2 linked regions of the Methylobacterium currus genome follow. The protein of the gene in region 1 interacts with the protein of each later gene in a pairwise test. Links are inferred from orthologs where the notes say so. Each region holds a gene or a part of one and is shown in the gene's direction. Other genes may lie near its edges. The genes, in order: bioB and DA075_RS11900.

Region 1 (6,079 bases):
CCCGCTCGTCCAGGTAGCCGTCGATCCGGAAGCTCCGGACGCCGTCGGCATCCTCGGACCAGCCTCCGGCGGTGCTGAAGCTCGTCAGGTTGGCGATCAGGAGCGTGCCGCCGGGCGCCAGAACGCGGGCCATCTCGGGGATCGCCGCGCGGATGTCGGGGATGTCGATCAAGGTCAGGTAGCTGACGACGAGATCGAAGGCGCCATCCCCGAAGGGCAGCGCCTCGGCGCGACCGGGAATGTAGGTGCCCTCCGGATCGCGCGCCCGGGCTCGGCGCAGCAGGACGTCGGTCGGGTCGATGCCGACGGTCTCGATCCCGAGATCCCGCACCATGCGGCAGAAGCGGCCCTCGCCGCAGCCGACATCGAGGGCCCGGCGGAAGTCCCGCCCCCGGAGGCGGACGAGCATCGGCGCATCGAGCACGCAGGCGCGGCCGAAATCGCCCGCCTCGCCCATGTCGGCGATCCAGGCGGCGGCCGACTCGTCCCAGCCGTTGCTCATCGCGTGCCCCGCTGATTCCCCGGGGTCAGAGTCTCGCATGCCGGTGCAACGCTCGCCACGGTCCGCGTGACGCGGCGGCGACGCTCGATTATCGATAATTCATGACGACAGCCAAAGACGAACCGATCGCCGTGCGGATCAGCCGGGCCCTGGCCGAGCGCATCATCTCCGGCGCCCTGGCGGCGGGCTCCCGGCTGCGGCAGGACCACGTCGCCGAGGAGTTCGACGCCAGCCACGTCCCGGTCCGGGAAGCCTTCCGGCGCCTCGAGGCCCAGGGGCTGGTGGTGAGCGAGCCGCGGCGAGGCGTGCGCGTCGCCGGGTTCAGCCCGGAGGAGGTGCGCGAGGTGGCGGAGATGCGGGCCGCCCTCGAAGTGCTGGCCCTGCGCCACGCCGCTCCGCACCTCACCGCGGCGATCCTCGACCGGGCCGAGGCGGCGACCCGCGCCGGCGACCGCGCCGGCGGCGACGTGCACGCCTGGGAAGAGGCCAACCGGACGTTCCACCGCCTCCTGCTGGCGCCCTGCGCCATGCCGCGCCTGCTGAAGACGATCGACGACCTCCAGGCAGCGAGCGCCCGCTTCCTGTTCGCCGGCTGGCGCGCCGAGTGGGAGGCGCCGACCGACCGCGATCACCGGGCGATCCTGGTCGCCCTGCGGGCCGGCGACATCGACACGGCGGCGGCGGTCCTGGCCCGCCACGTCCAATGGGTCGGGCACCGGCCCGCCGCCGCGTCCCGCCATGGTACCTGATTATCTATTATTTTGGAGTCATATTGCCTTTACCGCGAGGTTGTGGATTTCTTCCGGCGTCGATCCGACATAATTATCTATAAAAAATGGATGTTGCAATGACCGCTCTCGTCGTCGGCGGCGCGCCCCTGCGCGCAGCCCGGACCGTCGCCCTCGTCCTGTCCGGCGGGCTGCTCATCACGCTGGCGGCCAAGGTCCAGATTCCGTTCTGGCCAGTGCCGATGACGCTGCACACGCTCGCCATCCTGGCGCTCTCCCTGGCCGTCGGACCGCGCCTCGCGGTGGCGATGGTGCTCGGCTACCTGGCGGCGGGCGCCGCCGGCCTCCCGGTCTTCTCCGGCACGCCGGAGCGCGGCCTCGGCCTCGCCTACATGGCGGGACCGACCGGCGGCTACCTGGCGGGCTATCTCGTTGCCGCCGGGCTGGTCGGTGCGCTCGCCGCAGGGCGCGGGTTCCTCGGCCGGGTCGCCGCGATGCTCGCGGGACTTACGGCGGTCTACGTCCTCGGCCTCGCCTGGCTCGCGCTGTTCGTTCCGGCCGACCGCCTCGTCGCCCTCGGCCTCGCGCCCTTCCTGCTCGGCGATCTCGTCAAGGTCGGCCTCGTCGCCGCCGGCGCCGCCGCCCTGCCGGGCCTGCGCCGGATCGCCCGGAGCACGACCCGATGAGCCCGGAGGCGACTTGCCCCCAGGACGGCGCCGTCCGGCACGACTGGACCTCGAGGGAGATCGAGGACCTGCATGACCTGCCGCTGCTCGAGCTGGTCGGCCGGGCCAATGCCGTGCATCGGCGTCACCACGATCCGAACCGGATCCGCAAGGCGAGCCTGCTCTCGGTGAAGACCGGCGGCTGCCCGGAGGATTGCGCCTATTGCCCGCAATCGGCGCATCACCGCACGGTCGACTTGACCCGCGACCCGCTCATGGACCCGGACACGGTGCTGGCGCGGGCAGCCCGGGCCAAGGCGGCGGGGGCGGAGCGCTTCTGCATGGGGGCGGCCTGGCGCCAGGTGCGGAATGGAGCGGAGTTCGATGCCGTGGTGGCGATGGTCGAGGGCGTGCGCGCGCTCGGCCTGGAGGCCTGCGTCACCCTCGGGATGCTGAAGGCCCACCAGGCCGCGCGCCTCGCCCGAGCCGGGCTCACGGCCTACAACCACAATCTCGATACCGGCCCCGGCTTCTACGACCGGATCGTCACCACCCGCCGGTACCAGGACCGGCTCGACACCCTTGCGACGGTGCGGGAGGCCGGCATCGGCCTGTGCTGCGGCGGCATCATCGGCATGGGCGAGGCGATGGCGGACCGGGCCGGCCTGCTGCAGGTGCTGGCGGGACTGACGCCGCACCCCGAGAGCGTGCCGATCAACGCCCTGGTGCCGGTGGAAGGCACGCCCCTCGCCGACCGCCCCCGCATCGATCCCCTCGACCTCGTGCGCATGGTGGCGACGGCACGCCTCGTCCTGCCGGCCTCGATCCTGCGCCTGTCGGCCGGCCGGGCGCAGCTCGGGCGCGAGGCACAGATCCTGTGCTTCCTCGCCGGGGCGAACTCGGTCTTCACGGGGGACACCCTGCTGACGACGCCGAATGCCGAGCAGGACGACGACGCAGCCCTCTTCGCCGCTTTGGCGCCCCGGTCGCCCTCCAGCACACGGACCGCGCCGTCCTGATGGTCGGAGGATTGGCGACGTCACAGACCGACATAACGGCGAGCTGCGGCGGTGCGGATGCAGGCCGCATGGTGAGGCGGCATCTCATCATGCAAAACCGGGCCCTGCGCCAAGAGGAACCCCACCGTACCGCGGCCACGAAAGACGACCCGCAGCTTAATCCATCAATTTGAAGGCAAAGTTCTCAACGCACGGCGCTTGTCGACGCGCCGTGCGGCATCGTATGCAAGATCAGACACCCGAATCGGGAGGAATCGATGAGCGTCTCCGCCCATTTCGTTCGACCGATCTACCCTCAAGCCGTGATCGTCTCGCTGTCCGGCTACCTGGCGGCCGCGGTGATGTGCGCCGACCGGCGGGCTGTGGCGCGCTGAGGCGTACAGACGCGGCGTCAGGCGGCGAGGAGCTGCCGGTCGCGGCGGTAGCTGTCCAGCAGGTCGGCGGACAGCGTCTCCGTGACGGCGTCGACGGCGGCTTCGCTCACCAGGACGCGGGCGAGCACCCGGGCCTCGTCGCGGGCCGCCTCGGCGTCGAAGCGGTTGAGCAAGGCGACGATGGCGTGGGCGTCGGCGAAGGGCAGCCGCTCGCAGGCGGTCACTGCCCGCTCGATCATCCGCCGCGACAGGCCGGCGCCGCTGCTCTCGCGCAGGCCGCTCGCCTCCTCGTGCCAGGCGGACATCGCCGCCGCGAAGGCCGGTTCGAGGGCGGGCGGCAGTCCGGCCCGGCGGTAGAGCGCTGCCATGCCGCTGCCGCGCGGATCGTGCAGCAGCCCCGCCACCCGCTCGACGGCCAGGCCCGAGAGGTCGGCCAGCGCGGCCTCGGTGAAGGCCATCCGGCCCGACAGCATCGCCCGCAGGATCAGCCCGGGGGTGAGCTGGCCGGACCCGCGCAGATGGGCGACGAGGCGGCGCAGGTCGGCGCGGTCCGAGCCTTCGGCGAGCCCGAGCGTCGTGCGCTCCCGCGCCTCCCGGGTCACCCGTTCGCTGCGCTCGGGCGAGAGCCAGCCGCAGCCGCTCACGAAGACCGACAGGGCGCTGGCGAGGCGGGCGGTCACCGCCTGGCGCACGTCGAGGGGCAGGTCGGCCCGGGCGAGGAGGGCCTCGCGCAAGGCGCCGTCGTCGCCGTGGCGCTCGACCATCCGCAGCAGGCTGCCGCGGGTGATCTCGGCGCCCGGATTGGCGGCGAGCATCCTGAGGGCGGCCGCGCCGGCGATCTCGGAGAGCGCCCCGCACAGCATGGGCGAGAGGTGGGGCCTCCCCGCGATGGCGATCCGGCCCGCCTCGTCGCCGACGGCGGCGCAATCGACGAGGTCGGCATCCGACAGGACCGGCGAGCGGGCCAGGACCAGCCCGGCGATCTCGGCCTGGTCCTGGGCCAGGGCGACGACCACGGTCCGGGGCGCCTCCGCGGCGTTGGCGCAGGCCTCGGCCAGCGCCCGCCGCACCAGCGGCGAGGGATCGTCGAGGAGCGCCGTGATGGCGGTCTTCGCCTCCCAGCGCGCGGCGGGATCGAGCTTGGCGTAGAGATAGGCCCGGGCGAGCGACGAGGCCGCCTCGGCCCGTCGCCCGGCGGATTCGTGCTGCGTCCAGAGCAGGAACTGGCGGATGATCATCGGCGCGGCTCCGTGACGGGTCTTCAAGACTGGATCGAGGAAGGCGTGAGGGCGGCGCGGTGGCGCCCGCCGAATTCCCGCGGGCGGGCCGGCGGCAGCGGCACCCCGGGGGTCGCACTGTCTGGGATGGTGTCTTGGCCAGCGTCTTGGATGGTGTCCCGGATCCCGGCCGGCGCGATCGAGGACGGCGCGGGCATCGCTGAGGCGATCACCGGCGCGTCGCTCGATCGCGGGAAGTAGCTCGGCGCCGCGGCCCCGCCCCGGCTGCCCCACAGCTTGGCGACGCTGTCGGAGACCGGGCCGCGGCGGGCATCGGTCTGGAACAGCGAGCGCAGGCCGCTGCCGGCCTCGGGGGCGTAGGCGGTCGGGGCCGCGGCCTGCGCGGCGAGCGTGCCGGTCGCGGCGGGGGCCGCCGGGCTGGTGCCGAGCACGGCGTAGAGCTCGGAGGCGCTGCGGGCCCGGCCGGTGCGGTCGTAGAACAGGCCGCGATTGCCGGCGGCGGCCTCCGGCAGGTCGGCGGCGGCGGAGCGCCCGGGAGCGCTCTCGGCGGCGCGGATCAGGGTCAGCGCGCCACGCACGCCGAGCAGATGGGCGGCGTAGAGATCGGCACGGTTCGGCTCGCGGCCGAGCGCCTCCGAGAGCGCGTCGGCGTTGCGGCGGGTGAGCGCCCCGGCCATCGCCGAGGAGACCTCCGGGTCCCGCCGCAGGTCGAGGATCGCCTGGCGGGCGGCCGGATCGCTGACCGTGTAGCCGCCCGACGAACGGGCGGTGATCGCGTCGGCGTAGGAGCCGAGGCCCAGCGACGGGCCGTCCTGCTTCATCACCCCGAGCCAGGTCTGCTCGATGAACTGGAACAGACCGGTGGCCGAGGAGGAGCCGGCCTTGGCGCTCGGGTTGAGGCTCGATTCGCGCTGCGCCGTCGAGAGCAGGTAATCGAAGGCGGCGCCGGTCTTCTCGGCGCCCTGGCGGATCGCGTCGATCACCGGGTTGCCCGAGGCCGCGCGGCCGGCCGCCTGAGCGGCCCCCTGGCTGGCAGTCCCTTGCGACGGCGTGCTGGTGAACAGGAACATGGCGGCCCGGTGGAGCGGCACCACGACGCGCGGGCCAGCTCTCTCTTGGTCCCCAGGATGCTGGCGTTATGGTAAAGGAAGCTTGAAACGGGGACGGGCGACGGCGTCCCGCGTTCCGTCCAAGCCTCGCCCTCCGGATCGCGACCGAGAAACAGGGCCTCGAAGTCCCGTCCCCCATAGAATTCGTTGGTGACCAGCACCTGGTCCGCCTCCACCAGATAGGTGATCACGGCACCGTGCTCGACCGGCACGGTGCGGAGGCCGGGCTCCAAATCGTCCCGCGGCCGTTCGCCGGTGGAGCGTCGCCGATGCGTGTGCACCGATCCCTGATCCGGCGCACGGAGCCTTTCGCGGTTGTCAGGTTGCGGCTGTCTTGCAGACAACCAGAAAGATGGTGGCCAAGCGGTGCTGTTCGGACGTGATGCCGATCGTCTCGGCGGCCTGCATGGCGGACCCTGTCCGAGATCAGCCATGCCGGCAGCA
Region 2 (6,061 bases), on another replicon or contig:
GTGCCGGACGGTCAGGTCTTCACCAACGACACCTACAACAAGCTGTTCACGATCCACGGGGTCGTGATGGTATGGTTCTTCCTGATCCCGAGCATCCCCGCCACCTTCGGCAACTTCCTGATCCCGCTGATGATCGGGGCGCGGGACCTCGCCTTCCCGAAGCTCAACCTCGCCTCCTGGTACGTGTTCATGACCGGCGCGATCTTCACGCTGGTCAGCGTGGTGCTGGGCGGGGTCGATACCGGCTGGACCTTCTACACGCCGCTCTCCACCGCCTTCTCCAACACCTGGGTGGTGCCGGCGCTCATCGGCGTCACCATCGTGGGCTTCTCGTCGATCCTGACCGGCCTCAACTTCGTGGTGACGATCCATACCATGCGGGCGCCGGGCATGACCTGGTTCCGCCTGCCGATCTTCGTCTGGACCCACTACGCCACCAGCCTGATCTTCCTGCTCGCCACCCCCGTCATCACCGTGGCGCTGATCCTGCTCATCGCCGAGCGCGCCTTCCATATCGGGGTGTTCGATCCGGCCTATGGCGGCGACCCGGTGCTGTTCCAGCACCTGTTCTGGTTCTACTCGCACCCGGCCGTCTACATCATGGTCCTGCCGGGCATGGGGGTGATCTCCGAGATCGTCCCGGCCTTCGCGCAGAAGAAGCTGTTCGGCTACAAGTTCGTCGCCTACGCGGCGATCGGGCTCGCCTCGGTGACCTTCTTCGTCTGGGGCCACCACATGTTCGTCAACGGGCAGAGCGATCTCGCCAGCGTGGCGTTCTCGGTGCTGAGCTTCGCGGTGGCGGTGCCGTCGGCGGTCAAGGTCTACAACTGGACCGCGACGATCCACAAGGGCTCGCTCAAGCTCGACACGCCGATGCTCTACGCCATGGGCTATATCGGGCTGTTCGTGCTCGGCGGCCTCACCGGGCTCTACCTCGCGACGCTCGCCATCAACCAGCACGTCCACGCCACCTACTTCGTCGTGGCGCATTTCCACTACATCATGGTCGGCGGCACGGTGCTGGCCTTCCTCGGCGGCCTGCATTTCTGGTGGCCCAAGATCACCGGGCGGATGTATAGCGAGGCCTGGGGCCGGATCTCCGCCTTCCTGATCTTCATCGGCTTCAACGTCACGTTCTTCCCGCAATTCATCCTCGGCTATCTCGGGATGCCGCGGCGCTACCACGTCTATCCGCCGGAGTTCCAGTTCCTCAACATCCTGTCCTCGGCGGGCTCGACGATCCTGGCGGTCGGCTACATCTTCCCGATGGTCTACCTCGTCTACTCGATCTGGTTCGGGAAGCGGGCGCCGGCGAACCCCTGGGACGCAAGGGGCCTCGAATGGACCGTGGCCTCGCCGCCGCCGGCGCACAACTTCCTCACCGAGCCGCAGGCGCCGAAAATTCCCTACGACTACCCGATCCAGGCCCGCGAGACCGGGAGGCAGCACTCGTGAGCGCGGGAGCCACCGACGCCCCCGTCGGCGTCAAGCTCGTCTCGCACTTCGCCACGGTGGAGCAGCAGAAGCGCGCGGCGGTGCTCGGGATGTGGGCCTGGCTGCTCACCGAGCTCCTGCTCTTCGCCGGCCTCTTCCTCACCGCGCTCATCCTGCGCCTGCTCCACCCGGAGGCGGTCCAGGAGGCGGCGCGCCACCTCAAGTTCTGGATCGGCGCGGTCAACACGGTGGTGCTGATCGGCTCCAGCCTGACCATGTCGGGGGCGATCCAGCTCTCGCGCCTCGGCTGGCAGCGCGGGATGGTGCGGTTCATGCTCGCCACCGCGGCGCTCGGCACCCTGTTCCTCGTGCTCAAGGGCTACGAGTACTACGCCGACTACCAGGAACACATGATGCCGTTCCTGTCCGACCGGCCCTACGAGCTGAAGGACTCACCGCCCTCGCGGCTGTTCGTGAACCTCTACTACGTCGCGACCAGCCTCCACGGCCTCCACCTCCTCACCGGCATCAGCATCCTCCTGGTGATGTCCCGGCAGGCGAGCCGGCCGGGTTTCCTGAAGCGGCACCAGAACCGGATCGAGATCTTCGGGCTCTACTGGCACTTCATCGACCTGATCTGGATCCTCGCCTTCCCGACCCTCTACGTGCTCAACCGGTAGGAGCGCCCCTTTGTTCGGCACCCGCGACGAGCGCCGCATCCTCTGGCAGCACATGCGCGAGCCGGTCCTGACGGCCGGCGCGCTGCTGGCGATGCTCGGGATCAACGTGGCGTTGGGCGCCACCCTCCCCTTCCCGCATGTCTGGATCGTCGAGCTTCTGGTCGCCAGCCTCATGGTGGTGACCATCCTGCTGTTCTCGATGGAGGTCCGCCACGAGCCGCCGCTGGTGAAGCTGTTCGCCGGCATCGGCTTCTTCTGGGTCGGAATCCTGTTCGCGATGACGTTGGTGGATTACCTGTCGCGGGGTTGAGCCGTTCACTCCCCGCTCACGGTCGAGGCGCTATAACGGTCGCCATGTGCGAATTGCTCGGCATGAGCGCCAACGTCCCGACCGACATCCGCTTCAGCTTCGCGGGGCTTGCCCGCCGTGGGGGCGAGACCGGCCCGCATCAGGACGGCTGGGGCATCTCGTTCTACGAAGGCCGCGGCTGCCGCAGCTTCCACGATCCGGAGCCGAGCGCGCGCTCGGAGATCGCCCGCCTGTTGCGGCAATACCCGATCAAGAGCCGGATCGTGATCGCCCATGTGCGCCGGGCCAATCGCGGCCGGGTGACCCTGGAGAACACCCATCCGTTCAGCCGCGAGTTGTGGGGCCGCACCTTCACCTTCGCGCATAACGGCCAGCTCAAGGGAGTGAAGCGCCTCACGCTCGGCCGCTTCAAGCCCGTCGGCACCACCGACAGCGAGCATGCCTTCTGCTGGATGCTGGGGAAGCTGGAGGAGCGCTGGGGCACGCTGCCGAAGCCCACGCGCCTCGACGGGGCGGTGCGGGAGCTTTGCGCCGAGCTGCACGGGCTCGGGGTGTTCAACATGCTGCTCTCCGACAGCCGCACCCTCTACGCCCATTGCGGCAAGCGCCTCTGCACCCTGACCCGCCGGGCGCCGTTCGGCACCGCGACGCTGATCGACGAGGATTGGCGGGTGGATTTCGCGAAGGAAACCACGCCCGACGACATCGTGACCGTGGTGGCGACGCGCCCGCTCACCCGGGACGAGAGCTGGACCGACCTCGCCCCCGGCGAGGTGCTGGCCTTCCGCCTCGGCGTGCCGGACGGGGACGAAACCGGCGCCGGCGCCGGGGGCTGACGGGGCGCCGTGGCACGGCGCCCTATCGGTCCCGGCCTGTTTCTCGCTAAGGTTGCCCTTTCCGGTCGCGGCCCCCGGGCCCATCTTCCTGAAGGCAGGCAGACGCGAGAGCCATGACGCGAGACATTGCCCCGAATCGGTCGGCCCCGAATCCGTCGGCCCCGAATCCGTCGGCGGAGGACCGCCCCGGCCTCTCGGCCAGCATCCGGTCGCATCTCGGTACGCAGCTCCGGGCCACCTACGAGGCCCTGGGCGACGCCGACCCGGACAACCGGTTCGCCGAGCTGATCGCGCGCCTGGAGGCGGCGCTCAAGGCGCAGGGCGAGATCGTCCTGCCGGAATTCCGCGACGGGCTGCTGCAGGCGGTGCCGTCCTTGCGCGCCTTCGCGCTGTCGCTCACCAGCAACCCGGCCCGAGCCGACGACCTGGTGCAGGACACGTTGCTGAAGGGCTGGCAGCACCGGGCCCGCTTCCAGGCCGGCACCAACCTGAATGCCTGGCTGTTCACCATCCTGCGCAACATCTTCTACTCGGACCACCGCAAGCGGGTGCGCGAGGTCGAGGACCAGGACGGTTCCTACGCCGCCCGGCTCGCCACCGCGCCGCATCAGGGCGACCGGCTCGACGTCGAGGACCTGCAGAGCGCCCTCGCCAAGCTGCCGCCGGACCAGCGCGAGGCGCTGGTGCTCGTCGGGGCCGAGGGCGTCTCCTACGAGGAGGCGGCGGCGATCATGGGCTGCAAGGTCGGCACGGTGAAGAGCCGCGTCAGCCGCGCCCGCGGCCGGCTCGCGGAACTCCTCGGCTACGACGAGGAAGATCTCGGCACCGACCGGCTGATCCAGTCGGCGATGCCGAAGGACGCGTGAGTCGCAACGGGTACTCCTGCGGGGTTCAAAGGGACTTTTTTCGTCCGGAACGATTGAACCGTTTCGCCTACGGCGACGTTACACCCCCCGAAGAGCTGCCCCGCTCGACGGGGTGGACTGGACGAAACGGAGATCGATCCGATGAAGACCAAGACCTTCCTGGCCACTGCTGCCCTCGCCCTGTCCCTGCCGATGGCTGCCCATGCGCAGGGCCTGATCGGCGGCGCCCAGCGCGGCGCCGAGGACGGTGCGGATGCGGCCGGCCCGGTCGGCGCGATCGTCGGCGGCGCCGTGGGTGCCGCGACCGGTGCGGTCGGCGGCCTGCTCGGCGTCGACGACCGTCCGCGCTTCCGCTCCTACGCCGTGCGCCAGCACCGCTCCTACGACTGGGACGGCGACGTCCGCGTCGGCACCGTGCTGCCCTCCTCGGGCGTGAGCTACTACGAGGTTCCGTCCGATTACGGCATCCGCGGCCGTCGCTACACCGTGGTCAACGACCGCGTCGTGCTGGTCGATCCGGGCACCCGCCGCATCGTGCAGGTCATCGACTAAGGTTGGCGAGTGCGCCGCCCTCGGGCGGCGCGACCCGCACGCTGGAAAGCCCTGGCCCCGCGCCGGGGCTTTTCGTTTGTCGGGACGCACGAATTCCTGCACGGCGTTGCGTCCGTTCCTGCAACGAATCCCTGCAACGAAACCGGCTCCGTCGCCGTTCTGCTTCGGTGATGATGCGGATGAATTGATCGCCGCGCCACGAAACCTGGACAATACGGATCCCCATGCCCTCCGACCCGTACGAGAACCACGACGCCGCGCTGCCGCCGCCGGTGCGCGATCACCTCGGGCAGCAGCTCCGCTCGGCCTACAACGCCGAGGCCGAGAAGCCGGATTATCTCGGCGATCCGAGCCTGCCGCCGGAATTCACGCCCCAGCTGCGCCGCCTCGAAGGCCGGCTGAAGGCCCACGACACCGGCCGCGAGGCGGTGGAGGACGCGCTCAAGGACATCCTGAGCGAGTTGCCGGCGAAGCGCTGATGTCCGGCGCCTCCTTGTCGTGCGCCCTGCAGCAACCCATCCATCCCACCCACGGCCTCAGGATGAGGTCGTGGGTGGGATAAGCTGATCACCGCCTTTCACACGCTCACCGCCGTGCGGCCAGCAAATCCCGGATCTCCGTCAAGAGCTTCACGTCGGCCGGATCCTCCTTCGTCACGTCCTCGCGCCGCTGCATCTGGTTCATCGCCCGGATCACCACGAACAGCACGAAGGCCACGATCAGGAAGTTGAGCGCCACGGTGACGAACTGGCCGTAGCCGACCACCGCGCCCTGCTTCTTGGCCTCCGCATAGGCGAGGCCGGTCTGCACCTTCGAGGAGAGCGGCAGGTAGTAGTTCGAGAAATCGAGCCCGCCGGTGACCGCCCCGACCATCGGCATGATGACGTCCTGCACCAGCGAGGTGACGATGGCGCCGAAGGCCGCGCCGATCACCACGCCGACCGCGAGGTCGACGACGTTGCCCCGCAGGGCGAACTTCTTGAATTCTTCGAGCATGTCGGATCTCCTCGCGGCGCCGGGTCGGCGCGCCTGCGTGACGCCGCGTGACACCGTCAAGCTGGGGCGCAGCCGCGCGAAGGGGAGTCGTCGGATGGCGGATTGGGATGCGGGCCAGTACCTGAAATTCGCCGACGAGCGCACGCGGCCGGCCGCGGACCTGCTGGCCCGGGTGCCGCTCGCCGCGCCCGCCCGGGTGGTCGATCTCGGCTGCGGGCCCGGCAACAGCACGGCGCTGCTCGCGGCGCGCTTCCCGGCGGCGGCGATCACCGGCCTCGATTCCTCGACCGCGATGCTGGAGGAGGCGCGCCGGACGCTGCCGGGCCTCACCTTCGTCGAAGCCGACCTCGCCGCCTGGGAGCCGGACGGCAGCCCCGACCTGATCTT

What was found.
Region 2: the proteins of bioB (region 1) and DA075_RS11900 interact in binary tests that used the Escherichia coli proteins (3 or more experiments, as listed by UniProt). The link is inferred for Methylobacterium currus from one-to-one orthologs.

What each region holds. Positions count from the first base shown.
Region 1 is NZ_CP028844.1:542,500-548,578, forward strand. Bases 961-3,913 are described here. They hold bioB (biotin synthase BioB), read left to right. Parts: upstream 961-1,912; coding sequence 1,913-2,914; downstream 2,915-3,913. Other genes in these bases: DA075_RS32625 (GntR family transcriptional regulator), read left to right, coding at 961-1,251; DA075_RS32630 (biotin transporter BioY), read left to right, coding at 1,350-1,916; DA075_RS32640 (DUF2336 domain-containing protein), read right to left, coding at 3,306-3,913. Also shown: DA075_RS32620 (class I SAM-dependent methyltransferase), read right to left, coding at 1-502; more of DA075_RS32625, read left to right, coding at 604-960; more of DA075_RS32640, read right to left, coding at 3,914-4,526; DA075_RS32645 (transglycosylase SLT domain-containing protein), read right to left, coding at 4,550-5,620. UniProt on the Escherichia coli protein: Catalyzes the conversion of dethiobiotin (DTB) to biotin by the insertion of a sulfur atom into dethiobiotin via a radical-based mechanism.
Region 2 is NZ_CP028843.1:2,500,456-2,506,516, forward strand. The notes cover bases 1,430-4,364. They hold DA075_RS11900 (class II glutamine amidotransferase), read left to right. Parts: upstream 1,430-2,468; coding sequence 2,469-3,260; downstream 3,261-4,364. Other genes in these bases: DA075_RS11885 (cytochrome c oxidase subunit I), read left to right, coding at 1,430-1,455; DA075_RS11890 (cytochrome c oxidase subunit 3), read left to right, coding at 1,452-2,114; DA075_RS11895 (cytochrome C oxidase subunit IV family protein), read left to right, coding at 2,125-2,424; DA075_RS11905 (sigma-70 family RNA polymerase sigma factor), read left to right, coding at 3,374-4,126; DA075_RS11910 (DUF1236 domain-containing protein), read left to right, coding at 4,268-4,364. In the rest of the region: more of DA075_RS11885, read left to right, coding at 1-1,429; more of DA075_RS11910, read left to right, coding at 4,365-4,678; DA075_RS11915 (hypothetical protein), read left to right, coding at 4,903-5,157; large conductance mechanosensitive channel protein MscL, read right to left, coding at 5,264-5,674; tam (trans-aconitate 2-methyltransferase), read left to right, coding at 5,769-6,061.